One region of the Promicromonospora sp. NPDC057488 genome, then DNA from elsewhere that is predicted to be linked to it. Evidence: riboswitches for the same ligand, from Rfam matches in the RefSeq annotation. Region 1 holds a riboswitch; each other region holds the start of a gene.

Region 1 (7,596 bases):
TTGCCGGTACCCGGGCCGCCGTCGACCACGAGGGCGTCGCGGGAGCCGGCCCGGATGACGGCGTCCTGGTCGGCCTGGATGGTGCCGAGCACGTCGCGCATCCGCTCCGACCGCACGCTGCCCAGGCTGGCGATGAAGGCCGACTGGTCGTCCAGCGCGGCCTGTGCCTCCAGGGCGTCCGGCGTGAACACCTCGTCCCAGTAGTCGGTGACGCGGCCGCGCGTCCAGCGGTAGCGGCGTCGGCTCGTCAGGCTCATCGGCTGCGCGTGCGTCGCGCCGAAGAACGGCTCGGCCGCGGGGGAGCGCCAGTCGATCAGGAGGCGGCGCCCGTCGCCGTCGGTCAGGCCGAGCCGCCCGACGTACACCGGGCCGGCCTCGTCCTCGCCTGCCGTGCCGTCCTCGGGCACCATGCGGCCGAGGCACAGGTCCAGGCCGAATCGGCGCAGGGTGCGCAGCCGCGAGGTGAGCCGGTGGACCTCCTGGTCACGCTCCAGCGCCGCCTGCCCCATGACGGCGGGTGCCCGGCGCGCGGCGTCGAGCCGCGCCGACAGCTCCGCGGTCGACCGGTCGAGGCTGGTGGCGATGTCCGCGAAGTGTTGCTCGTCGGCGGCGATCAACGCGGGGTCGGACTTGGCCGCGAGGCGGGCGGGTAGGTCGAACGCGCTGGTGGCTGGTGTCAGGACGGAGGGCTTCGTCTCGCGCATGTGCAGGTCTCGTTCCCGTCGGCTCGACTCTACGGCCCGATGCCGACCACGCCTCTCAGGCGCCGGACGGCCTCCTTGGCGGTCCGAGGTCGGTCGCATCGGTCGACGAACTCATCAGCAGACACCGTGCCCCAGGGGCAGGCTCAAGTCGGACCGACCGCGCGGCGATGCTGAGCGACCGGCGCGGACGAGGTCGCTTGACCGGACCGGCGGCGACGAACCCGGCCGGCTCGGGCCCTGACGCTAGGCTCAGCCGCGGTCAACGAAACGACGAACGAGAGGGAGCTCCGTGGGTACCTGGGGTCCGGGCAACTTCGACGACGACGCCGCGGCGGACCACCTGTCGCGCCTCACCGACCAGCTCGTGACCGAGGTCGCCGAGGCGATGTCCGGTGACCCGGTCGGGCTGGAGCCCGACGAGTACTGGGGCGTGGCCGTCCCGGCGAACTTGGAGCTCCTGGCGGTGCTCGCCCGCCTGGACTACGTGGGTGCCCTGCTGCCGGAGGCCGCCACGATCGAGACGTGGAAGCGCGACTACCTGGCGGTCTGGGACAGCACGGTCGACGGGCTCGGTCCCTCCCCGGAGTTCCGGGCGGCCCGGCGCGCCGTGCTGGTCCGCACCTTCGACGACCTCGCCGAGCTCCGGCGGCTGGCCGACGCCGGCTGAGGGTGTCGGTCCGGTCCGCCCCGACGGCGCTCCGGTAGCCTCCCCGGAAATCGGACAAACCGCGCACACGAGGGGACTCATGAAGCCGGACCACTACGACAGCTTCGCGGACAACTACCACGCCGAGAACACGTCGAGCCTGCTCAACAACTACTACAACCACCCGGCCCTCGTCCGGCTCGCGGGTGACGTGAGCGGGCGGCACGTCCTGGACGCCGGGTGCGGCACGGGTCCCGTGACGGAGGCGCTGCGCTCGCGGGGCGCCGTCATGACCGGGATCGACGGCAGCCCCGCGATGCTCGAGCTCGCCCGGCGCAGGCTGGGCGACGACGTCCCGCTGCACGTCGGTGACCTCGCCCAGCCGTTGCCGTTCGCGGACGACGCGTTCGACGACGTCGTCGCCTCGCTCGTGCTGCACTACTTCCGGGACTGGAGCGGGCCCCTCGGTGAGTTCCGGCGGGTGCTGAAGCCCGGCGGCCGGGTCATCCTCTCGGTCAACCACCCCACCGTCCGGGTGGTCACCAACCCCGAGGACAACTACTTCGCCACCCTGCAGCACTCGGAGGTGCACGAGTTCGACGGCGAGCCGGCGACCCTGACGTACTGGCACCGGCCCCTGCACGCGATGGTCGACGCGTTCACCGCCGCGGGGTTCGGCATCTCCGTGCTGGCCGAGCCCGAACCGGCGCCCGACACCCCGCCCGAGCTGCTCCCGCCTCGGATCGTCAGCGGTGAGCGGTCGGCGTTCCTGTGCTTCATCTACTTCGTCCTCGAGGCGCGTTGAGCGAGGCCGACGGCCTGGCCCCGGGCCCCACGACCCTGGGTGTGCTGTACGTCGTGGTGACCGGTGCGGGGGCGACCCGGCAGGTGCCGTCCCTGCTCCTGCCGCCCGCCACCGAGCGGGGCTGGGACGTGCGCGTCCTGGCCACGGAGCAGGCGGTGCGTGCCTTCCCCGAGGCGATGGCGCGGATCGAGGAGGTCACGGGGCGTCCGGTGCGGACGGACTTCCACACCACGGTCGGGTACTCGCTGCCTGACCCGGACGCCGTGATCGTGGCCCCGGCGACGTACAACACGCTCACGAAGTGGGCGCTGGGCATCGCCGACACCTACGTGCTGACCCGCCTGGCGGAGCAGGTCGGACGCCGCGTACCGATCGTCGCCGCGCCCTACGTCCACACCAGGTTCGCCGCGCACCCGGCCTACGCGGGCAGCCTCGCGACGCTCGAGGAGTGGGGCGTGCGCCTCGTAATCGGCCCGAGCGAGTCGCACGAACCGGGTGCCGCCGTGCCGGACGACTTCCCGTGGGCGGAGATCCTGGACACGGTGACGTCGGCCCGCGCAGGAGCGGTCACGCCTCGACCGTGACCTCCACGGCGACGTCGTCGGCGTCGAACCGCACGGCCGGCCAGTAGCCGTCCAGGAAGTGCGCCCCGCACGAGTCGTCCAGGTGCAGCACGACGTCGCCGTCGGCGAGCACCTCCACCGTCTGCAGCACGAGGTCGTGCGCCGCCTCGGCGAGCTCGTCCGGCGTCGGCTCCTCGGCGCTGAACTCCTTGACGACGGCGTCCGTCGCGCGCCGCTGCCAGCCCGCGCGGTCCGCGAAGAACGCCGCGACACGCGGCAGCAGGGCGGACGCCGCGGCGGCGTCGGTCGCCCGGACCATGAGCTCGGGCTCGCCGTCAGCGGCGCCGGCGTCGGCCGAGTACCAGTCGTGGACCAGGGTCTCGCCGCTGGTCAGCGTGGTCGTGGCACGGGCGAGCTCGCCCCAGGGGGACGGGACGGTCGCGGCGTCGTCGGGCATGCGCCGATGCTAGCGAGCGGACGCGTGGGGGCGGCGTCCGGCCGTGCTGTTACGGTGAGCGCAGTGCACGGGAGTCCGGTATGCCGGGCTGAGAGGGAGTACTCGAACTCCGACCGTAGAACCTGATCCGGATCATGCCGGCGCAGGAAGCGACTCAGGACGTGGGGCCGTAGGGCGCCCGTCCTCCTGTGCCGACGGATATCCGACGGACAGGGAGCACCCCGATGGCAGACCTTGCCACCAGTACCGATGCCACCAGCACCGACGAGACGGCCGGGCTGCGCGGCGACCCGATGCGCTTCGGCGTCGGCGCACGGATCACCGCGGCGGTCATGTCGGACGACTACGTCGACGTGATCCTGGGCGCGCTGCGCGAGGCCGACACGACCGGCCTCGTGGTCGAGACGGGCGACGTGAGCACCTACGTGGGCGGCTCCGAGGCCGACCTGCTGCGCTACGTCACCGACCTGACGGTCGGGATCGCGGCGTCCGGCAAGCACGCCGCGATCACCGTGCACCTGTCCAGGGGCTGCCCGGGCGAGGTGGTCTGCGAGCTGCCCGGCGGCGCGGGGCCGCGCGTCACCGAGGTGCCGGAGGGCCGCGACACGGGCCGGTTCGTCACGGCCGAGTGGGCCCTGTACCCCCTGGCCGACGACGTCCGCGCGGACGTCACGCCGGACCACATGCGCGACATCTACGCCGCGATCGAGCTGGCCAAGGAGAACGGCACGTTCCACGGCTCGCAGCACTTCGTCACGCGCCTGGAGGGAGACGCCGGCCGCGTGCTCGCCAGCGCGTTCGCCGGGTGGGTCCTCGCGGGCCGCACGGTCCAGCACGTGACCAGCCACCTCACCCTCTCGGTGAACAGCCCGAGCCACGCGGGCGGCACCCGATGAGCGAGACGACGGAACGCCGGCGCGCGCGGCTGCCGCTGCGCGACATCGTGCTCATGGTGATGCTCGGCGTCGTCTTCGGGTTCCTGTACTGGGCGCTCGTGCAGGCGTGGAACGGGCTCGCCGTGGCCATGGGACCGGCCGGCGACCTGGCCCAGCACGTGCTGCTGGGCGGCTGGCTCCTGGTGGCGCCGATCGCGGTCGCGATCATCCGCAAGCCCTTCGTCGGCATCATCGCCGAGGTGATCGCGTCGGTGGTCGAGGTGGTCTTCCTGGGCTCCCCGGTCGGGCCGCTGCTGCTGGTGGCCGCGGCGATCCAGGGCGCGGGCAGCGAGCTGCCGTTCGCGCTCACGCGCTACCGGAAGTTCGGGTGGGGCGTGTACGCGCTCTCGGGCGTGCTCGGCGCGGGCCTGGTGTTCGTGTGGTCCGCGTTCCGGTTCGGCTGGTACGGGCAGGACATCCTGGCGCTGCGCCTGGGCCTCCAGCTCGTCTCCGGACTGGTGCTGGGCGGGCTGCTCGCCAAGGTGATCGTCGACCGGCTGCACGGCACGGGCGTGCTGGACGAGTTCGCGATCGGCCGCGCGGCGGCCGCCGGGCGCGGACCCGTGGTGCGGCGTGAGCGCTGACGTGACCTCCACCGCCGTCGTCGAGACCAGCGGCCTGGAGGCCGTGTACGGCACCGGCGACGGCGTGGGGCCCGTCGACCTGCGGATCGCCGCCGGGCAGAGCGTGCTCGTGCTCGGCCCGTCGGGCTCGGGCAAGTCCACGCTGCTTCGGATGCTGCACGGCGCGGTGCCGTACGCCGTGCACGCCCAGGTGGACGGCGCCGTGACCGTGGCGGGCCGGCCGGTCGCCGGCACGGGGATCGCGGGGCTCGCCGACGTCGTCGGCGTCGTCGCCCAGGACCCCGAGTCCGGCGTCTGCCTGCCCGACGTGCTCGACGAGGTCGCGTTCCCGCTCGAGAACCTCGCCGTCGCCCCCGGCCTCATCGGGCCCGCCGTGCGCACGGCGCTCGACCGGGCCGGGGCGGCGGGCCTGGCCGGGCGGGCGACGGCGGAGCTGTCCGGCGGCGAGCTGCAGCGCGTGGCGCTCGCGGCGGCCATCGCGCCGTCACCCCGCTTGCTGCTGCTCGACGAGCCGACCTCCATGCTCGACGCCGACGGGATCGACGCCGTGCGGCGTGCGCTCGACGTGGTGCGGCGCGAGACCGGTGCCGCCTGCGTGCTCGTCGAGCACCGGCTCGACGAGCTGGCGGGCGACGCCGGGGCCGCCGCCCTGCCGGACCGCTGGATCGTGCTCGGCAAGGACGGGCGCGTGCGGCACGACGTCGCCGTCGAGGACCTCACGGTGCCGATGCTCCGGGACCTGGTCGGCGAGGGCTGCTGGCTCCCGCTGGACCTGGAGCTCCGCGCGCTGCTGGGCGACGCCGCGGCACGCTCGGAAGGTGCGCTTCTACCCAGCGATTGGGCCCGAAACCAGCCCGATTCCCGGCCCGATGACCGGGTAGAAGCGCACCTCGCCGGCCCGCGCGGCGGGACGCCGCTCCGCGCCCGCCGGCTCGCCGTGTCCCGCGGTCCCCGTGCCCGACGTCGCGAGGTGCTCCGCGGCATCGACCTGGAGCTGCGCCCGGGCACCACGACAGCGCTGGTCGGCGCCAACGGCAGCGGCAAGTCCACGCTGCTGGCCTGCCTCGCGGGCCTCGACCGCCCGGCCGCGGGCAGCGTGGAGGGCCCGCGGGCCGGGCTCGTGTTCCAGAACCCGGAGCACCAGTTCACCGCCACGACGGTGCGCCAGGAGGTGGCGCACGGCCTGCCGCCGGACGCCGCGCCCCGGGTCGAGCAGGCCCTGGCCCGCTTCGGGCTCACCCGGCTCGCCGACCACAACCCGTACCGGCTCTCGGGCGGGCAGAAGCGTCGCCTCAGCCTCGCCGCGATGCTCGTCCACGAGCACCCGTTCCTGCTCGCCGACGAACCCGGGTTCGGCCTCGACCGGCACGCCTCCGTCGGCGTGCTCCGCGCCCTGCGCGACGTCGCGGCCGACGGCCGGGGCGTGCTGTTCTCCAGCCACGACCTGCGCGCCGTGGCCGGCTACGCCGACCGCGTGCTCGTGCTCGCCGACGGCACCCTGCTCGCCGACACGACGCCCCTGGAGCTGCTGCGCGACGAGCCGCTCCTGGAACGCGCCGGCCTGCGACCACCCGCTCTGCTGCGCCGGCTCGCCGCCGAGGTGAGCGACGGCCCCGCCCTGGTCACGGTGCTGCGGGCCATGGACGCCGCCGCCCTCGCACTAGGGGTGGCCGCATGACTGCCGTCGACACGCGGCCCGGACCGCGCACCGGACCGCAGGCGCCCGCCCGGTCCCTGCTCGCCCGCCGCAACCCCACGGTCAAGGCCGCGATCCTGCTGGCGGCATCCCTCGCGACCCTCGGTTTCCTGGACCCGCGCCCCCTGCTCGTCCTCTGGGCGCTCGCGGTCGTGGCGGTCCTGGCCGCTGCCCGCCTCCCGGTGCGCACCCTGGTGCTCGGCCAGGTGCCGTTCGTCGTGTTCGGCGTGGGGCTCGTCGCGATCAACGCCCTGAGCCGCCCGGGCACGCCGGTGGTCGCGGGCGCCCCGGTCAGCGTCGAGGGGCTGACGATCGGCGTCGCCCTCGCGCTGCGCGGCCTCGTGATCGGCGTGCTCACCATCGGGTTCCTGGCCTCGACGCCGCCGCGCGACCTGATGGTCAGCCTCGTGCAGCACGCCCGGCTGAGCCCGCGCTACGCGTACTCGGTGCTCGCCGGCCACCGCATGCTCGCGGCGATGCCCGAGCGCTGGGCCACCATCCGGGCGGCCCACGCGGTGCGCGCACCCCTGCGCCGGGGCCGCCCCCGCTTCGGCCCGGCCGACGCCGGGCGGGCCGCCTTCGCGCTGCTGGTCACCTCGATCCGGTCCTCCGAGCGGATCGCGCTGGCACTGGAGTCCCGCGGGCTCGGCGAGCGCCCCCGCACGGTCTGGCGCCCGGTCCCGATCGGCCGGGCCGACGTCGGGCTCGTGCTGGTGGTGCTGGCCGCCTGGGCCGGGGCGGCTGTGCTCGGCGTGCTTCTGCGGTGAGCGGGAACGGTTACGGTCGAGGGACCTGATGTCGATGCTGAGGAGCCCTCGTATGTCGATCCCCACGGTCGCCACGCCGTCCGGATACACCTTGCCCGCCGTCGGGTTCGGCACCTACCGCCTGCGCGGGGAGGCCGGGGCGAGCGCCGTCGTCGACGCGCTGGACGCCGGCTACCGGCTGCTGGACTCGGCCGCGAGCTACCAGAACGAGGGCGCCGTGGGCGCGGCGGTCCGGCGCTCCGACGTGCCGCGCGACGAGATCGTGGTGACCTCCAAGCTGCCCGGCAAGTACCAGGCGTTCGACGACGCGATCCAGACCGTCGAGGAGAGCGTGCTGCGCACCGGCCTGGACACCGTCGACCTGTACCTCATCCACTGGCCCAACCCGTCCGTCGGCAAGTACGTCGAGGCCTGGCGCGCCCTGATCGAGGCGCGCGAG
Region 2 (7,596 bases), on a different contig from region 1:
CGCTCCCTCGGTCACGCACCGCACCGCGTACTACTGCTGGAACGAAGGCGACCGGGACACGAGCGCCTGGTACCCGCAGGGCATCACCACCAGCTCGGACGCGTTCGCCGCGGGCACCTACGAGGGCAAGCGCATCAACCTGGTGAGCTGGTACGACCACGCCGACGACAACATCGACAAGGGCGTCCGCATCAGCGTGTCGAACCTGTCGGCGAGCGCGTCGGCCCCGCCGTACCGGCACCTGCTGCTGGTGGAGCCGAGCGGCACCGCCGCCGCGCCGTCGTTCAAGCCCATCGACATCCACGCGGGCGGCATCATGTGGTACGGCAACCTGCTGTACGTGGCGGACACGGGCGGCGGCTTCCGGGTGTTCGACCTGGACCACCTGTGGCAGGTCTCGACGGGTAGCGCGTCGAAGATCGGGCGGCAGTCCGACGGCTCGTACCACGCGTTCGACTACAAGTACGTGCTGCCGCAGACCGCCAAGTTCACGGACTCGACGGCGGGCGGCTACGCGCAGCTGCAGCACTCGTCGGTCTCGCTGGACCGCAGCAGCTCGCCGGACTCGGTGGTCGTCAGCGAGTACCGCAGCAAGGACGAGCTCGCCGACGGCGCCCAGGTGCGGACCATCCGCGTGCCGATCGACTACACGAACCGGTACCTCAAGCCGGCCTCGGACGGCGTCATCAAGGCCACCGAGGCGTACCGCACGGACCTGGAGAGCGTGCAGGGCTCGACCGCGATCAACGGTGAGTTCTTCTTCTCGCAGAGCGACGGCGACGACTTCTCGAACCCCACCTCGGACGGTGACCTGCACACGTTCGTCGCGCCGTCGGGCTCGATCGTGCGGCACGGTGACGCGCTGACGGTCGGCGCGGAGGACCTGTCCTACGACCCGACGCGGGACTACCTGTGGTCGCTCGGCGAGTACCCGGGCCACCGGTGGGTGTACGCGGCGGACGCGTCCTCGTTCTGAGCCCCGCCTGACGTGTCAGGCGTACAGGTCACCAGAGGGGCCTGTACGTCTGACACGTCGACCCATGGTGTCCGGGTCGCGCCGAACCTAGTCTTTGACGGTGACGCGCCGAATCGAGGATTACGGGTTGGTCGGGGACCTCCAGACCGCGGCTCTGGTCAGCCGCGACGGTTCGATCGACTGGATGTGCCTGCCGAGGTTCGACTCCCCGGCGTGCTTCGCGGCCCTGCTCGGCGACGAGCGGCACGGGTCGTGGCAGCTCGGCCCGACGTCGGGCGGCGCGTGCACGAGCCGGCGCTACCGCGGCGACACGCTGATCCTGGAGACGGAGTGGGACCTGCCCGAGGGGCGGGTGCGGGTGCTCGACCTGATGCCGCCGCGCGGCGAGGAGGCCGACCTGGTCCGGATCGTCGAGGGCATCAGCGGGCACGTGCCGATGACGACCGAGCTCCGGCTCCGGTTCGACTACGGCAACATCGTGCCCTGGATCACCTGGGACCGGGACGCGCTGCGCGCCGTCGCCGGTCCGGACTCGGTGCGGATCGACTCGCCGGTGCCGCTGGAGCACGCGGGCGCGAACGAGGGTTCGGTGCTGCGCGCGGAGTTCACCGTCGGACCGGGGGACCGGGTGCCGTTCGTCCTGAACTACCACGCGTCGCACCTGGCCACGAAGGATCCCGTGGACCCGTACGAGGCGCTGGCCGACACCGAGGACTTCTGGCGGTCCTGGGTCGGCGGGTGCACCTACACCGGCCCCTGGCCCGACGCCGTCCACCGGTCGCTGATCACGCTGAAGGCGCTGACCTACGCGCCGACGGGCGCCATCGCGGCGGCGGCCACGACGTCGCTGCCCGAGGAGATCGGGGGCGAACGCAACTGGGACTACCGGTACTGCTGGCTGCGCGACGCCGGACTCACCCTGCAGGCCCTGATCGGCACGGGCTTCATCGACGAGGCGCGGGACTGGCGGGCGTGGCTGCTGCGCGCCGTCGCCGGCGACCCCGCGGACCTGCAGATCATGTACGGGCTCGACGGACGCCGTCGGCTGCCGGAGTACACGATCGACTGGCTGCCCGGCTTCGAGGGCTCCGCGCCGGTCCGGATCGGCAACGGGGCGGCGAACCAGCTCCAGATCGACGTGTGGGGCGAGACGCTGGACGCCCTGCACCAGGCCCGCGAGGCGGGGCTGGAGCAGGACCAGGACGTGTGGCGGCTGCAGCGGGCCCTGCTGGAACACCTCGAGGAGCACTGGGCCGACCTCGACAACGGGCTCTGGGAGGTGCGCGGCCCGCGCCGCGCGTTCGTGCACTCGCGCGTCATGGCCTGGGCGGGCTTCGATCGCGCCGTCCGCGCCGTCGAGAAGTACGACCTGCCGGACGAACCCGTCGAACGCTGGCGCGCCGTCCGCGACCGCATCCACGAGGACGTCCTTACCAACGGGTTCGACGCCGAGCGCAACACGTTCACCCAGTTCTACGGCTCCGACGGGCTCGACGCCGCGCTGCTGCTCATCGGGCAGGTCGGGTTCCTGCCCTGGGACGACCCCCGCGTGGTCGGCACGGTCGACGCCGTGCAGCGCGAGCTCGGCCAGGACGGGCTCCTGCGGCGGTACCACAACGAGTCCGACGACCAGGTGGACGGCCTGCCGGGATCCGAGGCGACGTTCCTGGTGTGCAACTTCTGGCTCGTCGACGCGCTGCACGGCGTCGGCCGCGTCGAGGAGGCCGTCGCCCTGTTCGAACGGCTGCTCACGCTGCGCAACGACCTGGGGCTGCTCAGCGAGGAGTACGACGTGCGCACGGGCCGCCACCTCGGCAACACGCCCCAGGCGTTCAGCCACCTGGGCCTCGTCAACAGCGCGCTGCGGCTCGGCCAGGGCCTCGCCGAGCGCGTGGCCGGTCCGGAGGTCGACGGCGAGCGCGCCGCCGCCCCCGGAACCAAGGCCGTCCCGGCCGAATCTCAGCCGCGGGAGTCGCGCCAGGCGATCCAGCGCTCCGCGGTCGACAGGTCGTAGTCCGGCCCCGTCACCCCCACGGTGAACAGCGTGGCCCCGGCCGCCACCAGGGCCTCGCCCGTCTCCTCGGGCGAACCCTGCGCCTGCACCGAACGCTCCACCAGCTTCGCGGTGTCCCGGCCGACGGCGGCGCCGTGCTCGTCCAGGATCGCCGACTTGCTGGTCAGGGTCGGCACGTCGCCGAACGCGTGCCAGATGTCGGCGTGCTCGGCCACGATCCGCAGCGTCTTGCGCACCCCGCCACCGCCGATCAGGACCGGGATCTCGCGGGTGGGCGCCGGGTTGCCGGCCGCCAGCCGGGCCTTGATGCGCGGCAGGGCGTCGGCCAGGCTCGCGATCCGGGAACCCGCCGTGCCGAACTCGTAGCCGAACTGGTCGTAGTCCTTCTCGAACCAGCCGGCACCGAGGCCCAGGATCAGCCGCCCGCCCGAGATGTGGTCGACCGTGCGCGCCATGTCCGCCAGCAGGTCGGGGTTGCGGTAGCCGATGCCCGAGACCAGCGCGCCGATCTCCACGCGCTCGGTCTGCTCGGCCCACGCACCGAGCATGGTCCAGCACTCGAAGTGCTTGCCGTCGGGGTCGCCGCTGAGCGGGAAGAAGTGGTCCCAATTAAAGATGATGTCGACGCCGGCGTCCTCGGCGCGGAGCACCGCGTCACGAAGCTGCGAGTACTCGGCGTGCTGGGGCTGGAGCTGGACTCCGATGCGGATGGAGCGGTCTGTCATGGCGGCAGCCTACGACCAGCACGACCCAGGTCCGGTAGCCTCGGCGGCACGTGACACGGGGTGCCCTGCCAGGGCTGAGACCACACCCGTCGAACCTGATCCAGATCATGCTGGCGAAGGGATGTCCATCGTGACCTCTGTCGTACCCGTCTCCACGGCGACACCTGTGGAGACTCGCACCGCGCCCGACGACGGCGCCGTCCGCCCCTTCACCGAGGAGGCCTGGGACCGCATCGCGGGCTGGCGCGACGCCGTCGACCGCATGCCGTTCCTCCAGGCGCTCGCGGACGGCTCGCTGCCCACCGAGGCGTTCGCGTTCTACCTCGCCCAGGACGCCGCCTACCTGCGCGAGTACTCGCGTGTCCTGGCGCGGGCCGCCCAGCTCGCGCCCGACCCGGCCGCGCAGGGTTTCCTCGCCCGGTCGTCGGTGTCGGCGCTGGAGGTCGAGACGGCGCTGCACCGCGACTGGCTGGGCGCCCACGCCGGGCTCGCCGCGGGTGACGTCGCCGCCGTCGAGGCCTCGCCCGTGACCGCGGCCTACACCGGTCACCTGCACGCCGTGGCGTCGGGCAGCTACGCGGAGACCATCGCGGCGCTGCTGCCCTGCTACTGGCTATACGCCCACGTGGGCAGTGTGCTCGCGGACCTGGCCGGACGCCGCCCCGGCGGGCTGGCCGGCCACCCCTACGCGGCGTGGATCGGCACCTACGGTGACGAGGGCTTCCAGGCCGCGACCCGGCAGGCTCGCGCCCTGGCCGACGACGCCGCCCGCTGGGTCTCCCCGGACCAGCGGGAACGCATGCTGGGCGCCTTCGAGATCTCGTCGGTGCACGAGTACCTCTTCTTCGAGCAGGGCCTGACCCGGCCCGCCTGGCCGACGCCGCCCCTGTAGGCCGAGACTAGGGGGTGACGCCGCCGACGGCGCCGACCCGAGGACAGGAGCACCGATGCCGAATTACAGCACCTCCGCCGAGATCGACGCGACGCCCGAGGAGGTCTGGGCGGTCCTGTCCGACGTCGAGCACATGCCCGACTGGACGCCGTCCATGCGGTCGGTCGAGATCATCGACGGGCCCAACCCGCCCGACGTCGGCACCCAGGTGCGGATCGAGCAGCCCGAGCTGCCGCTCGCGGTCTGGCTGATGGACGAGTGGGACCCGCCGCGGCACTTCGCGTGGATCACGGAGGCGCCGGGCGTGACCACGCAGGCGGAGCACCTGATCGAGCCGCTGCCCGGCGGCCGGTCCAAGGTGACGCTCGCGATCACGCAGACCGGCTCGCTGGCCTGGCTGGTCGGCGGCATGGTGCGCAAGCGCACCCGGGAGTACGTCGACGCCGAGCTGGCCGGGCTCGAGGCCCGGGTCACCCAGCAGGGCTGACGCCGGGCCCGGCGCCGGCGCCCGGCGTCGTCCCGAATCAGGCTCGCGTGGCCACCACGAACACCCGGCGGAACGCCAGGGGCGTGCCGTGCGCGTGCTCGGGGTACGCCGCGCGCAGGGCCGCGCCGAAGTCCTCCTCGAACCGGGCACGCAGGGCCGGGTCCTTCGCCTCCAGCGCCTGGAGCGTGGGCTGGGCTCCGGTCGCCGAGATCCAGCGCAGCACCGGGTCCGGGCCGTGCAGCACGTGCGTGTACGTGGTCTCCCACGCGTCCACCGACCAGCCCGGCCGGGCCAGGATCTCCAGGTACTCGCCCGGGTCGGCGGTGGCCCGCCGCTCCACCGGTCCGACGACGTCGGCGTACGGCGCGCGTGCCGCGACCTCGCGCAGCAGCACGTGGCTGGGCGCGTCGTGGTTGCCCGGCACCTGGAAGGCGAACGTCTGGGTGGCCCGGTCGGCGAGGGTCGTCAGGAGCTCGCGGTGGCCCGGGACCCACTGGAGCGCCGCGTTGCTGATCACCAGGTCGGCCGTGTGCTCGTCGGTGCTGAGGTCGGCCAGCACGTATTCGGTGCCCGGGTCCGCCTCGCGGGCGCGCTCGATCATGGCGGGGGAGACGTCCACGCCGGTGACGTGCGCCTCGGGCCAGCGGGCGCGGAGCACCAGGGTGAGGTGACCCGGGCCGCAGCCCAGGTCGACGATCGTGGCCGGCGACCCGGGCACGCGGGCGACCAGCTCCGTGAACGGCCGGGACCGCTCGTCCGTGTACTGCAGGTATGCGCCGGGGTTCCAGTCGGCCATCACAACTCCTCGCCGTCGAGTATCTTGATGTCAAGATACATCACGCGCGGAGCAGCCCAGCGATTGTGCCCGGCGTGCACGGCATGTGCGGCAGCCCAGCGATCGTGCCCGGAACGGTGGCAGGTCCGGGCGCAATCGCTGGGCTGCGGCGCTCGCCGGCGGTGGCCGGTGTTCCGCGGCGTCGGCTACGCGACCTCGATGTAGTCGAGCTCCGTGAACGCCGTCCCCTTGCCCAGGCGGATGGTGTTCCAGCCGGCCTGCAGCGTGATGTCCTTGCTGGCCTGCTGCCAGTTGTCCCAGCCGGTGATCGGGTAGCTGACCGACCCGGCGGAGGCCCCGTTGACCGTCACCGTGTGCGACGCCGTCTCGACCGAGCCGTTGGCGTAGCCCACGTGCAGCGTGTAGCTGCCGGACGTCGGCACGTAGATCGCGCCGATGTCGACCGAGCTGTCGGCGTGGTCGATGTACGCGGCGACCTTGCCGTCCGAGGCGCCGGCCGCGTTCTCGCGCACCGAGCAGTTGTTCAGGGTGCCGCGCTCGGCCTCGTAGCGCACCCGGCTGCCGCGCACCACGGGGTTGGAGCCGGCCCAGCCGAGGTCGGCCACGTACATGCCGCGGCCGCCCGCGTCCCGGTGGCCGTGGAAGATCAGCTTGTCGCCACCGCCGTCGCGCAGCACGTCCGCGCCGCCGGGACCGGCCACCGCGCCGTCGAGCGAGTCGGTGGTCATCAGGAACCGGAAGGCCTTGGTGTACGGGCCGGTGATGGAGCTGGCCACGGCGTAGTTGGTGCCGTATGAGTTGGTGCTGTACGGACCGGCCGAGTAGAACAGCACGTACTTGCCGTCCACCTTGGTCACCACGGGCGCCTCGATGATGCCGGCCTCGTCGGCCCGGTCGTTGCGCAGCACCTGGGTGGCGCCGCCCTGGAACGTGATGCCGTCCGCGGCCACGCGCTGCACGTGGATCCAGGTGGTGGCGCCGATGGCGTTGCCGTCGTTCTTCCACAGGATGTACCGGGTGCCGTCGGTGTCCACGAAGCTGGACGCGTCGATGGCGCCGCCGTCGCCCAGCGGGCAGATGAGCGGCTCGCTGCCGACCGGGGCGAACGGCCCGCCGGGGGAGTCGGCCAGCGCGGCGCCGATGCACTGGCGGCCGGACGCGTTGTGCCAGGCCGTGTAGTAGAGCAGGTACTTGCCGTCGGCGCGCTGGGAGACGTCGGGCGCCCAGGTGCGGCCGGTCTTGGCCCAGGCTCCGAGCGTCGGCAGGGCGTCGGTGGACTGGTAGGTCCACGGGCCGTCCGGGTCCGGCGCCGTGGCCCAGGGCAGGTTCTTGCCCTCGTTCGTGGCGTAGGCGTAGTAGGTGCTGCCGAACTTAGCGACGTCGGGGTCGGGGAAGTTGCGGTCGAGCACGAGGCTCGGGCGCACCGTCGGCTGGACGGAGACGTCGCCGGCGGGCGCGTCGTCCGCGGGTGCCGCGGGTGCCGCGACGGCGGAGCTGGTGGTGAGGGTGCCGAGCGCCAGTGCGGCGACGGCGACCCCGGTGGCCAGGGCGCGGGAGAAGCGGGGAAGTACCACGTTGAACCTCCGAGCTGGAACGAACCGGACGGGTGAATTGTCGCCACCGTGCGGATCCCTGTAAAGGCCTGGGCGTCCGCGGGGGCGAAAAAGATCCAACGTTAAACCGATCCGACGCGGAGTGGCCTGCCG
Region 3 (7,596 bases), on a different contig from region 1:
TCCACCACGTTGCTGCTGGCCATCGGCACCAACCCCGCCGCGGCGTCGGCCACGGTGCACCTCGCCGAGATCGGCACCACCCTCGCGTCCGGCGCCTCCCACTGGCGCTTCGGCAACGTGGACTGGAAGGTCGTCGCCAAGATCGGTATCCCCGGCGCGGTCGGCGCCTTCGCCGGCGCCACGTTCCTCTCGTCGCTGTCGACGGAGGTCGCCGGGCCGGTCATGTCGGTGATCCTGCTCGCTCTGGGCCTCTACGTGCTGCTGCGCTTCACGGTGCAGGGCCTGCCGACCCGCTCGGACAAGCCCCTCCGCAAGCGGTTCCTCGCACCCCTCGGCCTGGTGGCCGGCTTCTTCGACGCCACCGGTGGCGGCGGCTGGGGCCCGGTCGGCACGCCCGCCATCCTCGCGAGCGGCCGCCTGGAACCGCGCAAGGTGATCGGCTCGATCGACACCAGCGAGTTCCTCGTGGCCGTCGCCGCCAGCGTCGGCTTCTTCGTCGGCCTGTCCGGCGAGGGCATCAACTTCACCTGGGTGCTCGCCCTGCTCATCGGCGGCCTGATCGCGGCGCCGATCGCGGCCTGGCTGGTGCGCCTCGTGCCGCCGCGCATCCTGGGCTCGCTCGTGGGCGGCGTCATCGTGCTCACCAACTCGCGCACGCTGCTCAACAGCGACTGGATCGCGGCCTCCGACGCCGTGAAGATCCCGGTCTACGTGGTGATCTGGCTGGGCTGGGCCGCCGCCGTCGCCTGGTCCGTGCGGGCGCACCGCAAGGCCGAGGCCCTCAAGCCCGCGCCCGAGCAGGCGCAGGAGCCGGAGGCCGATAGCGTGTCGGCATGACGTCCGACCAGGTCGCGGTGATCACCGTCTCCGACCGATGCGCACGCGGCGAGGCCGAGGACCGTTCCGGCCCCGCCGCGGTGCGCGTCCTGCGGGAGGCGGGGTTCACCGACCTGGTCACCCATCTCGTGCCCGACGGCGTCGAGCCGGTCCGCGACGTGCTGCGGACCGCGCTCGACGCCGGCGCGCGTCTGGTGCTCACCACCGGCGGCACGGGCATCACGCCCCGGGACCTGACGCCCGAGGGCACGCGCGAGGTGCTGGACTACGAGGTCCCGGGCGTCGCGGACGCCGTCCGGCAGCGGGGGGTCGCCGCGGGGGTCCCCACCGCCGTGCTGTCGCGCGGGCTGGTGGGCGTGGCCCGCGGGTCCGCCGGCACGCGCGCGCTCGTGGTGAACCTGCCCGGGTCGTCCGGGGGCGTGCGGGACGGCCTCGACGTGGTGCTCGCCCTGTGGCCGCACGTCCGGTCGCAGCTCGAGGGCGGCGACCACCCCGCCCCGGCGGCGTAGCGTCAGCCGCCCGCGAAGGGCGGGAGCACGTCGACCGTGACGCCGTCCGGCACCGGGGCGTCGTCCGCCGTGGTGCGGGCGCCCGCGACCAGCAGCGCGCACCGCGGGAGCACCGTGGTCAGGCCCGGGTGGGCGGCGGTGAGGGCGCCGCGCAGGGCGGCGACCGACGTCGGGCCGTCGAGCTGTTCGGTGGCGCGCCCGGCGGCCTCGCGGGCGCCGGCGAAGTAGCGGACCGTGATCACTCGGCACGCACCCAGTCGCCCGACTTGCCGCCGGTCTTGCGCTCCAGCCGCACGTCCGCGAGCGAGACCGACTTGTCCAGGCCCTTGACCATGTCGATCACGGCCAGGCCCGCCACGGACACCGCCGTCAGGGCTTCCATCTCGACGCCCGTGCGGTCGGCGGTGCGCACGGTCGCGGTGACCACGACGCCGTCGTCGGTGACCTCCAGGTCGACCGCCGCGCCGTGCACGCCGATCACGTGGGCCAGCGGCAGCAGCTCGGGCGTCCGCTTGGCGGCGGCGATGCCCGCGATCCGGGCCACGGCCAGCACGTCGCCCTTGGGCACGGCGTTGTCGCGCAGCGCCTGGACCACGGCAGGGGTGCAGCGGACCAGACCGGAGGCGGTGGCCGAGCGGACGGTCGGCTGCTTGGCGGTGACGTCGACCATGCGGGCCTGGCCGCGGTCGTCAAGGTGCGTGAAGCTCACGGCACCAGGGTGTCACGTCCTCACACGGCGGAGCGGCGGGCGGCGATCCGCACGGCCGCACGGTGCGCGCCCTTGGCGGCGATCCGCTTGGCGAAGACCGCTGTACCCGCGGCGACAGCGGCGAACACGGTCGCCTGGAGCAGGTCCAGCTCCGGGTCGTCGGGCTTGTTGGGCGCGTCGTTACCCGTCACGCCCTTCCAGATCATGCTGACCGCCTTCTGCGCGACCCAGCCGGCCGCGATCGTCAGGGCGAGAGTGCCGACCTTCTCGCCGAGTGTCTGTTCCGTCTCAATCTGGGCCATCTCCACACCGTAGCCCCCGGCAGCCGACTAGGCTGCATGGAAACGACAGGGGAGCGCCCCCACGGCGCTGAGAGTGCGGAAAGCCGCAGACCCTTGAACCTGATCCGGTTGACACCGGCGGAGGAAGTCGGAGGCACGATGTTGCGTCTTTCCGGTGCCCACAGGGGCACCATCACCACCGGCACGATCGCGGGCACGCTGTCGGCGGCGCTGCTGCTCGCGGGCTGCTCGGGCACGGGTTCCGGCGACGACGCGTCCGGTCCGGGCGACGACGCCCCGACCGTCACGCTCGTGACCCACGACTCCTGGGCGCTCGACGAGAAGCTGATCGACCAGTACGAGCAGGAGACCGGCACCACCGTGGAGGTCAGCGCAGCCGGCGACGCCGGCACGCTGGTCAACCAGCTCGTGCTGACCAAGGACGCGCCGCTCGGCGACGCCGTCTTCGGCATCGACAACACCTTCGCCTCCCGCGCCCTGGACGCCGGGGTGGTCGAGGAGTACACGCCCGCCGACCTGCCCGAGGGCGCCGAGCAGCTCGGCGGGGCGCTCACGCCCGTCGACCAGGGCGACGTGTGCGTGAACGCCGACGAGGCGTGGTTCGAGAAGTCCGGCCTCGAGGTCCCGAAGACCCTGGAGGACCTCGCGGACCCGCAGTACGAGGACCTGCTCGTGGTGACCAACCCGGCGACGTCGTCCCCGGGGCTCGCGTTCCTGCTGGCGACCGTCGGGGCGTTCGGCGAGGACGGGTTCGAGGACTACTGGACGTCCCTGGTGGACAACGGCGTCAAGGTCGCCGACTCCTGGGAGGACGCCTACTACGTGGACTTCTCGGGTGCGGGCGAGGGCGGCGAGCGTCCGCTCGCGCTGTCGTACGCGACGTCGCCGGCCTTCACGGTGAGCGAGGACGGTTCGGAGTCGACCACCAGCGCGCTGCTGGAGACCTGTTTCCGGCAGGTCGAGTACGCGGGCGTGCTCGCGGGCTCGGACAACGTGGAGGGCGCTCGGGCGCTGGTGGACTTCCTGCTCACCCACGACGTCCAGGCCGCCCTGCCGGAGTCGATGTACATGTACCCGGCCGACTCCGCCGTGGAGCTCCCCGACGACTGGCAGAAGTTCGCGCCGCAGGCCGAGGCCCCGTTCGAGGTGGACCCGGCCCAGGTGAGCGAGCACCGCGACGAGTGGATCGAACGGTGGACCGAGACAGTCGTGGGCTGACGCCGACGAACCGGCCCGGGCGCCGGCCGCGCCTCGCACCGTTCCTGTGGGGAGCGGCCGTCGTCGTCCCCCTCGCCTTCCTCGCGATCTTCTTCGCGTGGCCGGTGGTCGCGCTCGTCGTGCGGGGCTTCGTGCCCGACGGCGTGCTCGACCTCACCGGCTTCGCCGAGGTGCTGTCCCGGCCGCGCACCTGGCGGCTCGTGGGGCTCACGCTCACCCAGGCGGTGCTCGGCACGGCGTTCTCGGTGATGCTCGGGCTGCCGCTCGCCTACCTCCTGTACCGGCGGGCGTTCCCCGGCCGCACGCTGGCGCGCGGGCTGGTGACGGTGCCGTTCGTGCTCCCGGCCGTGGTGGTCGGCGTCGCGTTCCGCGCCCTGTTCGCGCCCGGCGGCACCCTCGGGTTCCTCGGGCTCGAGGAGTCGCTCGCCGGGATCGTCGTCGCGCTCGTCTTCTTCAACGTGTCCGTGGTGGTGCGCACCGTCGGCGGGCTGTGGGAACGGCTCGACCCCCGCGCCGAGGAGGCCGCCGCGTCGCTCGGCGCGGGGCCCGCCCGGGTGTTCCGCACCGTCACCCTGCCCTCGCTCGCGCCCGCGATCACGTCCGCGGCCTCGGTGGTCTTCCTGTTCTGCGCCACCGCGTTCGGGGTGGTGCTCGTGCTCGGCGGCGTGCGGTACGGGACCATCGAGACCGAGATCTGGACCCGCACCACCCAGTTCCTGGACCTGCGGGCGGCGTCCGTGCTCTCGATCCTGCAGCTCGTGGTCATCTCGGGCGCCCTCGCCGTCTCCGCGCGGGCCCGCCGGCGCCGCGAGGCCGCCCTGCACCTCGTCTCGGCACGCCGCGCGGCCCGCCCCCTGTCCTGGCGCTCGCCCGCCGACGTCGCCGCGGCGCTCGCGGGCATCGCGATCGTGGCCGGGCTGATCGTGCTGCCGCTGGCCGGGCTGGTGGCCCGCTCGTTCCGCGAGCCGGACGGCTCCTGGGGACCCGGCAACTACCTCGCGCTCGGCACGACCGGCGAGCGCAACGCCCTGGTCGTCACCGTCTGGGAGGCCACGGCGACCTCGCTGCGGATCGCGCTGGCCGCGACCGTGATCGCGCTGGTCGTGGGCGGGCTCGTGGCCCTGGTCGTGTCCCGCCGGCCCCGGTCCGCGGGGGCACGCCGCGCCGTCGGGACGCTCGACGGCCTGTTCATGCTGCCGCTGGGCGTGTCCGCGGTGACCGTCGGCTTCGGGTTCCTGATCACCATGGACCAGCCGGTGCTCGGCCTCGACCTGCGCACCTCCGGGCTGCTCGTGCCGGTGGCCCAGGCCGTCGTGGCCGTGCCGCTCGTGGTGCGCACCGTGCTGCCGGTGCTCCGGGCCATCGACCCCCGCCTGCGCGAGGTCGCCGCCGTGCTCGGCTCCGGGCCGGGCCGCGTGCTGCGCACCGTGGACCTGCCGATCGCCCTGCGGTCGGTCGGGCTGGCCACCGGGTTCGCGTTCGCGGTGTCGCTCGGCGAGTTCGGCGCCACGTCGTTCCTCGCGCGGCCCGACGGCGCCACCCTGCCGGTCGTGATCTACCGGCTCATCGGGCGGCCCGGGGCGGAGAACTACGGGATGGCGCTCGCGGCGTCCGTGGTGCTGGCCGCGCTGACCGCGACGGTGATGATGGTGGCCGAGCTACTGCGCGACGACCGCGCGGGAGGGGAGTTCTGATGGCGGGGCTGGAGGTCCGGGACGTCTCGGTCCGGTACGGCGGCAAGACGGCGGTGGACGGGGTGACGCTCGACGTCGACCCCGGCGAGGTGGTGGCGCTGCTCGGGCCGAGCGGCTGCGGCAAGTCCTCCCTGCTGCGGGCCGTGGCCGGGCTGGAGCCGCTGGCCGGCGGGCGCGTGCTGTACGACGGCGCCGACCTGGCCGGGCTGCCGGTGCACAAGCGCCGGTTCGGGCTGATGTTCCAGGACGGGCAGCTCTTTCCGCACCGGGACGTGCGGCGCAACGTCGCCTACGGGCTGGAGACCCTGCCGCTCACCCGCCAGGAGCGGGACGAGCGGGTCTCCGCCCTGCTGGACCTCGTGGGGCTCGCCGGGTACGAGCAGCGGTCGGTGCCCACCCTGTCCGGCGGCGAGCAGCAGCGGGTGGCCCTCGCGCGCGCCCTGGCGCCGCGGCCCCGGCTGCTGCTCCTCGACGAGCCCCTGTCGGCGCTCGACCGGCAGCTCCGCGAACGCCTGGCCGGCGAGGTGCGGGCCGCGCTGGTGGAGACCGGGACGACGGCGGTGTTCGTGACGCACGACCATGCCGAGGCCTCCGCGGTGGCCGACCGCGTGGGCGTCATGGACCAGGGCCGGCTGCTCCAGGTGGCGGCGCCGCAGGAGCTGCGCACCGCGCCCGCGTCGGACCGGGTGGCCGAGTTCCTGGGGCTGCGCGCCTGACGGCGCCCAGCCGCGTCAGGCCGCGCCGGCCTGCTGGACGAGCAGCGCCACCTGGGTGCGGTTCTCCACGCCGAGCTTCACCAGCACGCTGGAGACGTGCGCCTTCACGGTCGGGACGCTGAGGTAGAGGCGCCGTCCGATCTCCGCGTTGGAGGAGCCGCGCCCGATCTCGACCGCGACGTCGCGCTCGCGGCCCGTGAGCCGGTCGAGGGCCTGGCGGGCCGCCCGCGCCTCGCCGCCCCCGGCGGCGACCGTGTCCATCAGGCGGCGGGCGATGTCGGGCGCGAGCACCGGCTCGCCGCCCGCGGCCGCGCGGACCGCCGCGGCGATCCGCGCCGGCGGCATGTCCTTGAGCAGGTAGCCGGCCGCCCCGGCGCGCAACGCGCCCACCACCTCGGTGTCGGTGTCGAAGGTGGTGAGCACGACGACGGCGGGCGGCGACGGCCGGGCCCGCACCCGGCGGGTGGCCTCGATGCCGTCGACGCCGGGCATCCGCAGGTCCATCAGCACCACGTCGGCCGGGTGCGCGTCGAGCACCTGCGCCACGTCCCCGCCGTCGGCGGCCTCGCCGACCACCCGGATCCCCTCGGCGCCGTCGAGCATGAGGCGCAGGCCCGCGCGGACCAGGGCGTCGTCGTCGACGATCACGAGGCGGGTCTCCATCAGGCCCACGGTATCCGCGCCTCCAGGACGAAACCAGCAGGTGAGCGGCCTGCGTCGAGCGTGCCGTCGAGCAGCTCCACGCGTTCGCGCAGGCCGACCAGCCCGGTGCCGGGCTCGCCGGCCGCGGCGCGTGCGGGGCCGTCGTCGGCCACGACCACCCGGACCTCGTCCGCCGTCGTGGTCACCGTGACCCGGACGGCGGCGCCCGGCGCGTGTCGGCGGGCGTTGGTCAGGCCCTCCTGGACCACGCGGTAGGCGGCCGTCGCGACCGGGGGCGACGGCTCGGCGTCGTCGTGCCCGGCAGCCGCCCGGTCGCCGGACCGGTCGAGCACCACGGTGGTGCCCACGGAGCGGGCGGCGTCCACGAGCCCGGGGATGTCGCGGAGCGTGGGCGGCGGGGCGAGCTGGTCCACCCCGCCGCGCAGGAGCCGGACGAGCCGGCGCAGGTCCTCCAGGGCCTCGGCGGCGCCGGTCCGTACCCGTCCGGCCGCCGCCGCGAGCTGCTCCGGGGGCGCGTCGGGCCGGTACTCGACGGCGCCCGCGGTCGCGGCCAGCAGGGACAGCCGGTGCCCCAGCGCGTCGTGCATCTCGGCGGCGATCCGGTTGCGCTCCCCGGAGCGGGCGGTCTCCAGCGCCTGCTCCCGGTCGGCCTCGGCGCGGCGGGCGCGGGCGCGCAGATCGGCGAGGAGCTGCGCGCGGGCCTGCAGGTAGGCGCCCCAGCCCAGGAGCGCGGCGTGGACGGCGACGTCGCACAGGATCCACCAGCCGTAGGGGAACGCCGGGGGCCGCCACAGGCCCTGCACGGCGTGCGCGACGGCGCTCGCCGCCGCGACGAGGACGGCGGTGCGCAGCGGCGACCACCGGGCGATCTGCAGCACCCCGGACGTCGCGGCCGGCGTCGCGCCCGGCGAGAGCGCCGAAAGCGCGGCCAGGGCGAGCGCCGCGGGC
Region 4 (7,596 bases), on a different contig from region 1:
CGACTTCGGCTACGTGCCCGACATGATCACGTGCGCCAAGGGCATGGCGTCGGGCTACTCCCCGATCGGCGCCTGTCTGGTCTCGGACCGGGTGTACGAGCCGTTCGCCCACGGTTCGACGACGTTCGCGCACGGGTACACGTTCGGCGGGCACCCGGTCTCCGCGGCGGTGGCCATGGCGAACCTTGACCTGTTCGACCAGGAGGACCTGACCGGACGGGTCAAGGAGAACGCGCCGGCCTTCCGGTCCACCCTGGAGCGGCTGTACGACCTGCCGATCGTGGGCGACGTGCGCGGCGCCGGGTACTTCTACGCGATCGAGCTCGTCCGGGACAAGGCCACGCGGGAGACGTTCTCGGGCGACGACGCCGAGCGGCTGCTGCGCGGGTTCCTCACCCCGGCGCTGTTCGAGGCCGGCCTGTACTGCCGCGCCGACGACCGCGGGGACCCGGTGGTGCAGCTCGCGCCGCCGCTCACGATCGGGCAGCCGGAGTTCGAGGAGATCGAGCAGATCCTGCGCGGGGTGCTGAGCGAGGCGTGGACGCGGCTCTGACCGGGCGCCGAACGCCGGCGGGTCGGCGGAGCGGCGCAGCAGTGCGCTTCTACCAAGTCATTGGGCCCGGAACGGACGTGTTTTCGGGCGCAATCGCTGGGTAGAAGCGCACATTTGACCGCGGCGCACGGTTCGGCACTGCGGTGGTCACACCGCCGGAGCTCTCACGTCAGACCTTCCGGACGGCGCTCGGTCGCAGGCGCACCGGTCCGGCCCCGCGGGCGACGGCGCCCACGAGGCGGTCGTCGTCGGCTTCGTGGCGCAGCCGGATGTTCCGCAGCCGCGTTCCGGCCGGCACGACGGCGGACGACCCCTTGCCCGAGAGTCTCTTGAGGACAATCACGGTGTCGCCGTCGGCCAGGGGTGTGCCGTCGGCGTCCCGGATCACGGCGGCCCAGTCCTCGATCTCCGGCGTCGGCGCTGCTGTTCGAGCGGTGCCCCCGATGCGGTGGACCTCCCTGTCGCGGCGCGCGGACTCACGGGCCAAGCCGAGCCGGCGCCGGTGCTCAGCCCGGTCGAGCGCAGGCTCCCCCGCCAGGCGGATGACTCGGTTGCTCCGGGGATCGACGTGCGGAACTCGGTCCGGCGTCACGAACACGGTCGTGTATCCGGCACGCAGCTCCGCCGCCTGGGGGCCGTGCTCCATGTAGGCCATGCCGGCGCGCGAGAGCAACCCCAGTGCCAGAGCCACGGCGAAGGGACCGAACGGCACAGGTGCAGAATCCGGATCCTGGCCCCCGATCGCGGCCTGGAACAAGAACACGGCGGCAGTGATGACAAGAAGGACCAGCCCACCGAGGCCTGAGAGCACCGCGACACGTACCACCGCAAGGGCCGACGGCCCAGGGATTCTCCGCGCCCGGATCTCGGGGTTCCAGGTCTTCGTCATCACGACCCCACATCCATCACCGCAAACCGGACAGATGCGCTGAACTCTAACGGCCCGCCCACGAGGTGCGCGTCTACCCAGCCATTACGCCCGGAACTGGCCCGTTTCCGGGCGCAATGACTGGGTAGAAGCGCACTATCGGGCGCAGCCTCGGGCGCAGCCTCGGGCGCAGCCCGGCCGGGTCAGGCCGCCGCGCGCTGTTCCGCCGGGCGGCGGCGCAGGGTCGCCTGCTGGATGGCCGGCGGGTCGTAGGCCATGTCGAGGCGGCTGACGTCGGTGCCGGGCGGGACGATCGCGTCGATCCGGTCGAGGATCTCGTCGCTCAGGCTGACCTCGGCGCCGGCGAGCGCGCTGTCGAGGTGTTCCATGGTGCGCGGCCCGATGATCGCGGAGGTGACACCCGGGTGCGCGATCGCGAACGCCATCGCGAGGTGGTTCAGCGGCAGCCCGGCCTCCTCGGCGACGGGGATGAGCTGCTCGACGACGTCGAGGCGCCGCTCGTCCTGCAGGTGCGCGAACCCGTACTGCGCCCGGTGGGCGTCGCTGGCGCGGCCCTTGCGGTACCTGCCGGTGAGCATGCCCCCGGCCAGCGGGCTCCAGACCAGCGTGCCCATGCCGTACTGCTGGGCCACGGGCAGCACGTCGCGCTCGATGCCGCGGTTCAGGATCGAGTACGGCGGCTGCTCGGTGCGAAACCGCTCCAGGCCGCGCCGCTCGGCGACCCACTGGGCCTGGACGATGTCGGCGGCGGGCATGGTGGACGAGCCGATGGTGCGCACCTTGCCCGAGTTGATCAGGTAGGTCAGCGCCGCCAGCGTGTCCTCGACGTCGGTGTCCGGGTCGGGCCGGTGGATCTGGTACAGGTCGATGTGGTCCGTGCCGAGACGGCGCAGCGAGTTCTCGACCTCGGCGATGATCCAGCGCCGGGAGTTGCCCCGGTGGTTGGGGTCGTCGCTCATGGGCAGATGCACCTTGGTGGCCAGGACGACGTCGTCGCGCCGCCCCTTGAGCGCCTTGCCCACGATCTCCTCGGACTCGCCCCGCGAGTACGCGTCGGCCGTGTCGATGAAGTTGATGCCCGCGTCGAGGGCCTTGTGGATGATCTTGACCGACTCGTCGTGGTCGGGGTTGCCGATCGCACCGAACATCATCGCGCCGAGCGCGTAGGGGCTGACCTTGATGCCGGTCCGGCCGAGGCTGCGGTACTGCATGGGGCCCTCCTGGGGTCGAGAGGTCTGGTGAGCGCACCGGCGATGCCGTAGCCTGGAACTAAGCGGAACGCTCTTCCAGAACTATATGGAAAGACGTTCCGGTTAGCAACGGATCGGGAGAGAAGTGACCCAGCACACAGAGCAGCGGCCGCTGCGCCGCGACGCGCAGCGCAACATCGACGCGCTGCTCGACGCCGCCAAGCAGGTCTTCGGCACGTCCGGCGTGGACGCGCCCGCGAAGGAGATCGCCGACCTCGCGGGCGTCGGCGTCGGCACGCTCTACCGGCACTTCCCCAAGCGGTCCGACCTGGTCAAGGCCGTGTTCCAGGCCGAGGTCGACGCCACCGCCGACGCCGCCCCCGCCCTCGCCGCCGAGCACGATCCGGTCGTCGCGCTGGAGAAGTGGCTCCACCGCTACACCGAGTTCCTCGCGACCAAGCGCGGGCTCGCCTCAGCGCTGCACTCCGGCGACCCAACGTTCGACGCGCTGCCCGCCTACTTCATCGGCCGGCTCGGCCCCGCCGTCGGCTCCCTGCTCGACGCCGCCGCCGCGGCCGGCGCCATCCGCGCCGTCGCCAGCCCGAAGGACCTGCTCTACGCCGTCTCCAAGCTGTCCCTGCCGATGAGCGACGAGGAACCCGACCACGGCCGGCGCATGCTCGACCTGCTCGTCGACGGGCTGCGGTACGGATCGGGCGGGCGCCCGTGACGGCAGCCGGCTTCAGCAGCAGCGAGGACGCCCGGGACTACGGCCGCGGCCTGCTGGTCGGCCGCGCCGTCCGGCTGCGCCCCCTGGCCGAGGACGACCTGCCGCACCTGGACCGGTGGTGGCGGGAGACCGAGTGGCAGCCGCTGCAGCAGCCCACCGTCCGGCCCCGGCCGGTCGGGACCGCCGCAGACCTGTTCCGTGCGTGGAGCGCCAACACCGACCCCGGCGCCGTCGGCCTGAGCGTCGAGACCCTCGAGGACCCGCACCTCGTCGGGCACGTGACCGTCTACGGGGCAAGCCTGCCGCAGCGCACCGGCACCCTCGGCATCATCCTCGGGCCCGAGCACACCGGGCACGGCTACGGGCCGGACGCCGTCCGTGTCCTGCTCCGCCACGCCTTCCAGGAGATGAACCTGCACCGCGTCGAGCTGAGCGTCTGGGCCTTCAACACCGACGCGCGGCGCGCCTACGAGCGGTGCGGCTTCGTCGTGGAGGGCCGACGGCGGGAGGCCGTGTTCCACGCCGGCCGGTACCACGACGACGTCGTCATGGGCATCCTCGCGAGCGAGTGGAGCGCGACCGGGCCGAGCTAGCACCCCACCCACCGAGACGGTTCCGTGCGGACGCCGTGCGCGACTAGGGTGGGCCCACTTGGCGCGGGGCGCCGGGCACCTGCCCGGCTGAGATGCACCCGTGGAACCTGATCTAGGTAGTGCTAGCGAAGGGAACGCCTCATGGGCTCCGTCCTGCCCGACGCCGTCGCGTCGGTCGTCACCGCGGTGCGCGACACCGCCCCCCTGGTGCACTGCGTGACCAACGTCGTGGTCACCAACTTCACCGCGAACGTGCTGCTCGCCGCCGGCGCGGCACCGGCCATGGTCGCCGACCCCGAGGAGGCGCCGGTCATGGCCGGCGTCGCCGGCGGGCTGCTGATCAACCTCGGCACCGTCGAGGGCGGCCAGGCCGACGGCATGCGCGCCGCCGTCGACGGCGCCACCGCCGCCGGCGTGCCCTGGGTGCTCGACCCCGTGGCCATCGGCGCGCTGCCGCTGCGCACCCGGCTCGCCGCCGAGCTGTTCGCCCGCGGCCCCGCCGTCGTCCGCGGCAACGCGTCCGAGATCCAGGCGCTCGCGGGCGGGGCCGGCGGCCGCGGTGTCGACTCCCTGGACACGCCCGACGGCGTGCGGGACGTCGCGCTCGGCCTGGCGCGGTCCTCCGGCGCCGTGATCGCCGTGAGCGGCGCGTCCGACCTGATCACCGACGGTGAGCGGGTCGTGCGCGTCCAGGCGGGCAGGGCGCTCATGACACGCGTGACCGGGGTCGGGTGCTCGCTCGGCGCGCTGGTCGCGGCGTGCGCCGCCGTCACCGAGGACCGGCTGCTCGCCGCGGCGGCCGCGACGGCCTGGCTCTGCGTCGCCGCGGACCGCACGACGTCGGCCACGCCCGGCAGCTTCGCCGTCGAGCTGGTGGACCGCGTGTTCGACGTGGACGCCGAGGCGGTCGGGTTCGGCGCGGGGCTGGTGAACGAGTCCTTCCCGGCCGCGGGCGCGGCCGCGCGGGTCGGCGCGTGAGCGCCCGGATCCGCCTCGACCCGTCCGTCTACCTCGTCACCGACACCCAGCAGTGCGGCGGCCCCGCCGGGGTCGTCGCCACGGTGGGTGCGGCGGTCGACGGCGGCGTCACCGCCGTCCAGCTCCGCGACCCGGGGGCGAGCACGCGCGAGCTCGTGGACCTCGGCCACGCCCTGGTCGCGCTGCTCCGGCCCCTCGGGGTGCCGCTGATCGTCGACGACCGGGTCGACGTCGCGCTCGCGGTCGACGCCGACGGCGCCCACGTGGGCCAGCACGACCTGGACCCCCTCTCCGCGCGCAGGCTCCTGGGCCCGGACCGGCACCTCGGGCTGAGCGTGAGCACGCCGGAGGAGGCGCGGGCGGTCGCGGACCTGCCGGCCGGCACGGTGGACCTGCTGGGCGTCGGGCCCGTGCGGCCCACCCTGACCAAGGCCGACGCCCGTACGGCGATCGGCTTCGCCCGGCTCGGCGTCGTCACGGCCGCCTCGCCGCTCCCCTGCGTGGCGATCGGCGGGCTGCGGGCCGCCGACGTCGCCGCGCTGCACGGGGCGGGGGCGGCCGGGAGCGCCGTGGTGTCCGCCGTCTGCGGCCGGCCAGACCCGGCCGCCGCGGCACGGGAGATCGCCCGGGCGTGGGCCGCGGTTCGCGGCGGCCCGGACCCGGGCGGCGAACCGACGACCGGACGCGTGCCGACCGGCCGGCCCGGCGTGACGGCGGGACCCGCCGCATGACCGCGCCGCACGCCGCGCCGTCCGCGGCAGCACGCACCCGCCTCGCAGCCGACGTCGGACCGCGCACCCGGCCGCCTGGGCACCCCGTCGTGGCGCTGACGATCGCCGGGTCGGACCCGTCCGGCGGCGCCGGGATCCAGGCCGACCTGAAGACCTTCGCGGCGCTCGGCGGCTACGGCTGCGCGGTGCTCACGGGGCTGACGGCGCAGTCGACGACCGGGGTGACGCGGGTGCACCCGGTACCCGCCGACATGGTGCGCGCGCAGCTCGACACGCTGTTCGCCGACGTCGCCGTGGACACGATCAAGATCGGCATGACGACGGACGCCGCCGTCGCGCGGGCGGTCGCCGCCGTCCTGCGCGACCTGCGGGCCGCCGGGCGGGCGCCGTTCGTGGTGCTCGACCCGGTGATGGTCGCGACGTCGGGCGACCGGCTGCTCGCGCCCGACGCCGAGGCGGTGCTCCGGGACGAGCTGCTCCCCCTGGCCGACCTCGTCACGCCCAACCTGCCCGAGGCCGCCGTTCTGCTCGGCGTCGAACCGGCCCGCGACGGCCGTGCGACGGCGGACCAGGCTCGGGCGCTGAGTGCGCTCGGGGCGGGGTACGCGCTGGTCAAGGGCGGGCACCTCGACTCGGCGGAGTCGGTCGACCACCTCGCGGGGCCCGGCGGGAACGACGTCGTCGCCCTGGCCGCGCCCCGCGTGCCGACCCGGAACACCCACGGCACGGGCTGCACGCTGAGCTCGGCCTGCGCCGTCCTGCGGCCGGTGCACGACGGCTGGGAGCCCGCGGTCCGGGCCGCAAAGGAGTACCTGACCGGGGCGCTCCGCGCCGCGGACGACCTCGTCGTCGGCGGCACCGGGACGGCGTCGGGCCCGTGGCAGGGCCACGGCCCGGTCGACCACGCCCACGCGACCCGCCGAACCTGACCGATCGGCCCCAGCGGGACCGCCCCGGCATCAGACCGACTTCAGGATCTCCGCCGCCCGGGCGCGGGCCCAGGCGTCGGCCTCCAGGACGCCGTCGACCGATCCCGCGTCGCCCGCCCCCGTGGTCGCGTGCGCCCCGACGACGGCGGCCACGGTGTCCACGATGTCCAGGAACCCGATCGTCCCGTCGTGGAACGCGTCCACGCACACCTCGTTCGCGGCGTTGTAGACCGCGGGATGGGTGCCGCCGGCCTCGCCGACCTGGCGCGCCAGCCGCACGGCGGGGAACGCGTCGTCGTCCAGGGGCAGGAACTCCCAGCTCGCGGCGCGCGTCCAGTCGATGCCGACGTCGACGTCGGGCAGCCGGTCCGGCCAGGACAGGCCGAGCGCGATCGGCACGAGCATCCGCGGCGGCCCGGCCTGCGCGATCGTGGAGCCGTCCACGAACTCGACCATGGAGTGGATCATCTGCTGCGGGTGCACCACGACGTCGATGGCGCTGAACGGCAGGTCGAACAGGAGGTGCGCCTCGATCACCTCGAGCCCCTTGTTGACCAGCGTCGCGGAGTTGGTGGTGACCACGCGGCCCATCGCGAAGTTGGGGTGGCGCAGCGCCTGGGCGGGCGTCACGTCGCGCAGCTCGGCGCGCGGGCGGCCGCGGAACGGCCCGCCGCTCGCGGTCACCACGAGCTTGCGCACCTCGGACGACGCCCCCGAGCGCAGCGACTGCGCGATCGCCGAGTGCTCCGAGTCCACGGGCACGATCTGGCCCTCGCGCCGCACCGCGGCCTTCACCAGGGCGCCGCCCACCACGAGCGACTCCTTGTTCGCCAGCGCGAGGGTCGAGTCCGCGGCCAGGGCGGCCAGGGTGGGGCGCAGCCCGACCGAGCCGGTGATGCCGTTGAGCACCACGTCGCTGCCCCGGCCGGCTACCTCGGTGGCGGCCTCGGGTCCGGTGAGCACCTCGACGTCGCCGGCGCCTGCCTCACGCAGGAGCGTGGTC

The links. A riboswitch is a leader RNA that binds a small molecule or an ion and turns the genes downstream of it on or off. The one in region 1 is predicted to bind thiamine pyrophosphate.
Region 2: linked by a shared signal. The riboswitch ahead of ACFU5G_RS26635 (TenA family protein) and the one ahead of ACFU5G_RS13900 (YkoF family thiamine/hydroxymethylpyrimidine-binding protein) in region 1 are both predicted to bind thiamine pyrophosphate.
Region 3: linked by a shared signal. The riboswitch ahead of ACFU5G_RS07525 (thiamine ABC transporter substrate binding subunit) and the one ahead of ACFU5G_RS13900 (YkoF family thiamine/hydroxymethylpyrimidine-binding protein) in region 1 are both predicted to bind thiamine pyrophosphate.
Region 4: linked by a shared signal. The riboswitch ahead of thiM (hydroxyethylthiazole kinase) and the one ahead of ACFU5G_RS13900 (YkoF family thiamine/hydroxymethylpyrimidine-binding protein) in region 1 are both predicted to bind thiamine pyrophosphate.

What each region holds. Positions count from the first base shown of each region.
Region 1 covers NZ_JBHVEG010000057.1:26,522-34,117, forward strand. The annotation lists gene ACFU5G_RS13875 (HelD family protein) at 1-704, opposite strand, end outside; gene ACFU5G_RS13880 (DUF4259 domain-containing protein) at 994-1,371, shown strand; gene ACFU5G_RS13885 (class I SAM-dependent methyltransferase) at 1,451-2,155, shown strand; gene ACFU5G_RS13890 (flavoprotein) at 2,152-2,739, shown strand; gene ACFU5G_RS13895 (hypothetical protein) at 2,723-3,175, opposite strand; TPP riboswitch at 3,233-3,341, shown strand; gene ACFU5G_RS13900 (YkoF family thiamine/hydroxymethylpyrimidine-binding protein) at 3,400-4,071, shown strand; gene ACFU5G_RS13905 (ECF transporter S component) at 4,068-4,694, shown strand; gene ACFU5G_RS13910 (ABC transporter ATP-binding protein) at 4,684-6,372, shown strand; gene ACFU5G_RS13915 (energy-coupling factor transporter transmembrane component T family protein) at 6,369-7,157, shown strand; gene ACFU5G_RS13920 (aldo/keto reductase) at 7,210-7,596, shown strand, end outside.
Region 2 covers NZ_JBHVEG010000209.1:145-7,740, reverse strand. The annotation lists gene ACFU5G_RS26650 (hypothetical protein) at 1-976, shown strand, start outside; gene ACFU5G_RS26645 (glycoside hydrolase family 15 protein) at 1,077-2,990, shown strand; gene ACFU5G_RS26640 (LLM class F420-dependent oxidoreductase) at 2,936-3,715, opposite strand; TPP riboswitch at 3,762-3,854, shown strand; gene ACFU5G_RS26635 (TenA family protein) at 3,846-4,607, shown strand; gene ACFU5G_RS26630 (SRPBCC family protein) at 4,663-5,094, shown strand; gene ACFU5G_RS26625 (methyltransferase domain-containing protein) at 5,132-5,890, opposite strand; gene ACFU5G_RS26620 (family 43 glycosylhydrolase) at 6,076-7,464, opposite strand.
Region 3 covers NZ_JBHVEG010000024.1:42,543-50,138, reverse strand. The annotation lists gene ACFU5G_RS07550 (sulfite exporter TauE/SafE family protein) at 1-837, shown strand, start outside; gene ACFU5G_RS07545 (molybdenum cofactor biosynthesis protein B) at 834-1,346, shown strand; gene ACFU5G_RS07540 (MoaD/ThiS family protein) at 1,349-1,588, opposite strand; gene moaC (cyclic pyranopterin monophosphate synthase MoaC) at 1,585-2,055, opposite strand; gene ACFU5G_RS07530 (DUF4235 domain-containing protein) at 2,076-2,357, opposite strand; TPP riboswitch at 2,395-2,500, shown strand; gene ACFU5G_RS07525 (thiamine ABC transporter substrate binding subunit) at 2,496-3,575, shown strand; gene ACFU5G_RS07520 (ABC transporter permease) at 3,572-5,269, shown strand; gene ACFU5G_RS07515 (ABC transporter ATP-binding protein) at 5,269-5,985, shown strand; gene ACFU5G_RS07510 (response regulator) at 6,001-6,648, opposite strand; gene ACFU5G_RS07505 (sensor histidine kinase) at 6,648-7,596, opposite strand, start outside.
Region 4 covers NZ_JBHVEG010000041.1:5,271-12,866, reverse strand. The annotation lists gene ACFU5G_RS11050 (aspartate aminotransferase family protein) at 1-553, shown strand, start outside; gene ACFU5G_RS11045 (alkylphosphonate utilization protein) at 723-1,442, opposite strand; gene ACFU5G_RS11040 (aldo/keto reductase) at 1,625-2,653, opposite strand; gene ACFU5G_RS11035 (TetR/AcrR family transcriptional regulator) at 2,778-3,362, shown strand; gene ACFU5G_RS11030 (GNAT family N-acetyltransferase) at 3,359-3,955, shown strand; TPP riboswitch at 4,010-4,107, shown strand; gene thiM (hydroxyethylthiazole kinase) at 4,097-4,933, shown strand; gene thiE (thiamine phosphate synthase) at 4,930-5,664, shown strand; gene thiD (bifunctional hydroxymethylpyrimidine kinase/phosphomethylpyrimidine kinase) at 5,754-6,593, shown strand; gene dxr (1-deoxy-D-xylulose-5-phosphate reductoisomerase) at 6,624-7,596, opposite strand, start outside.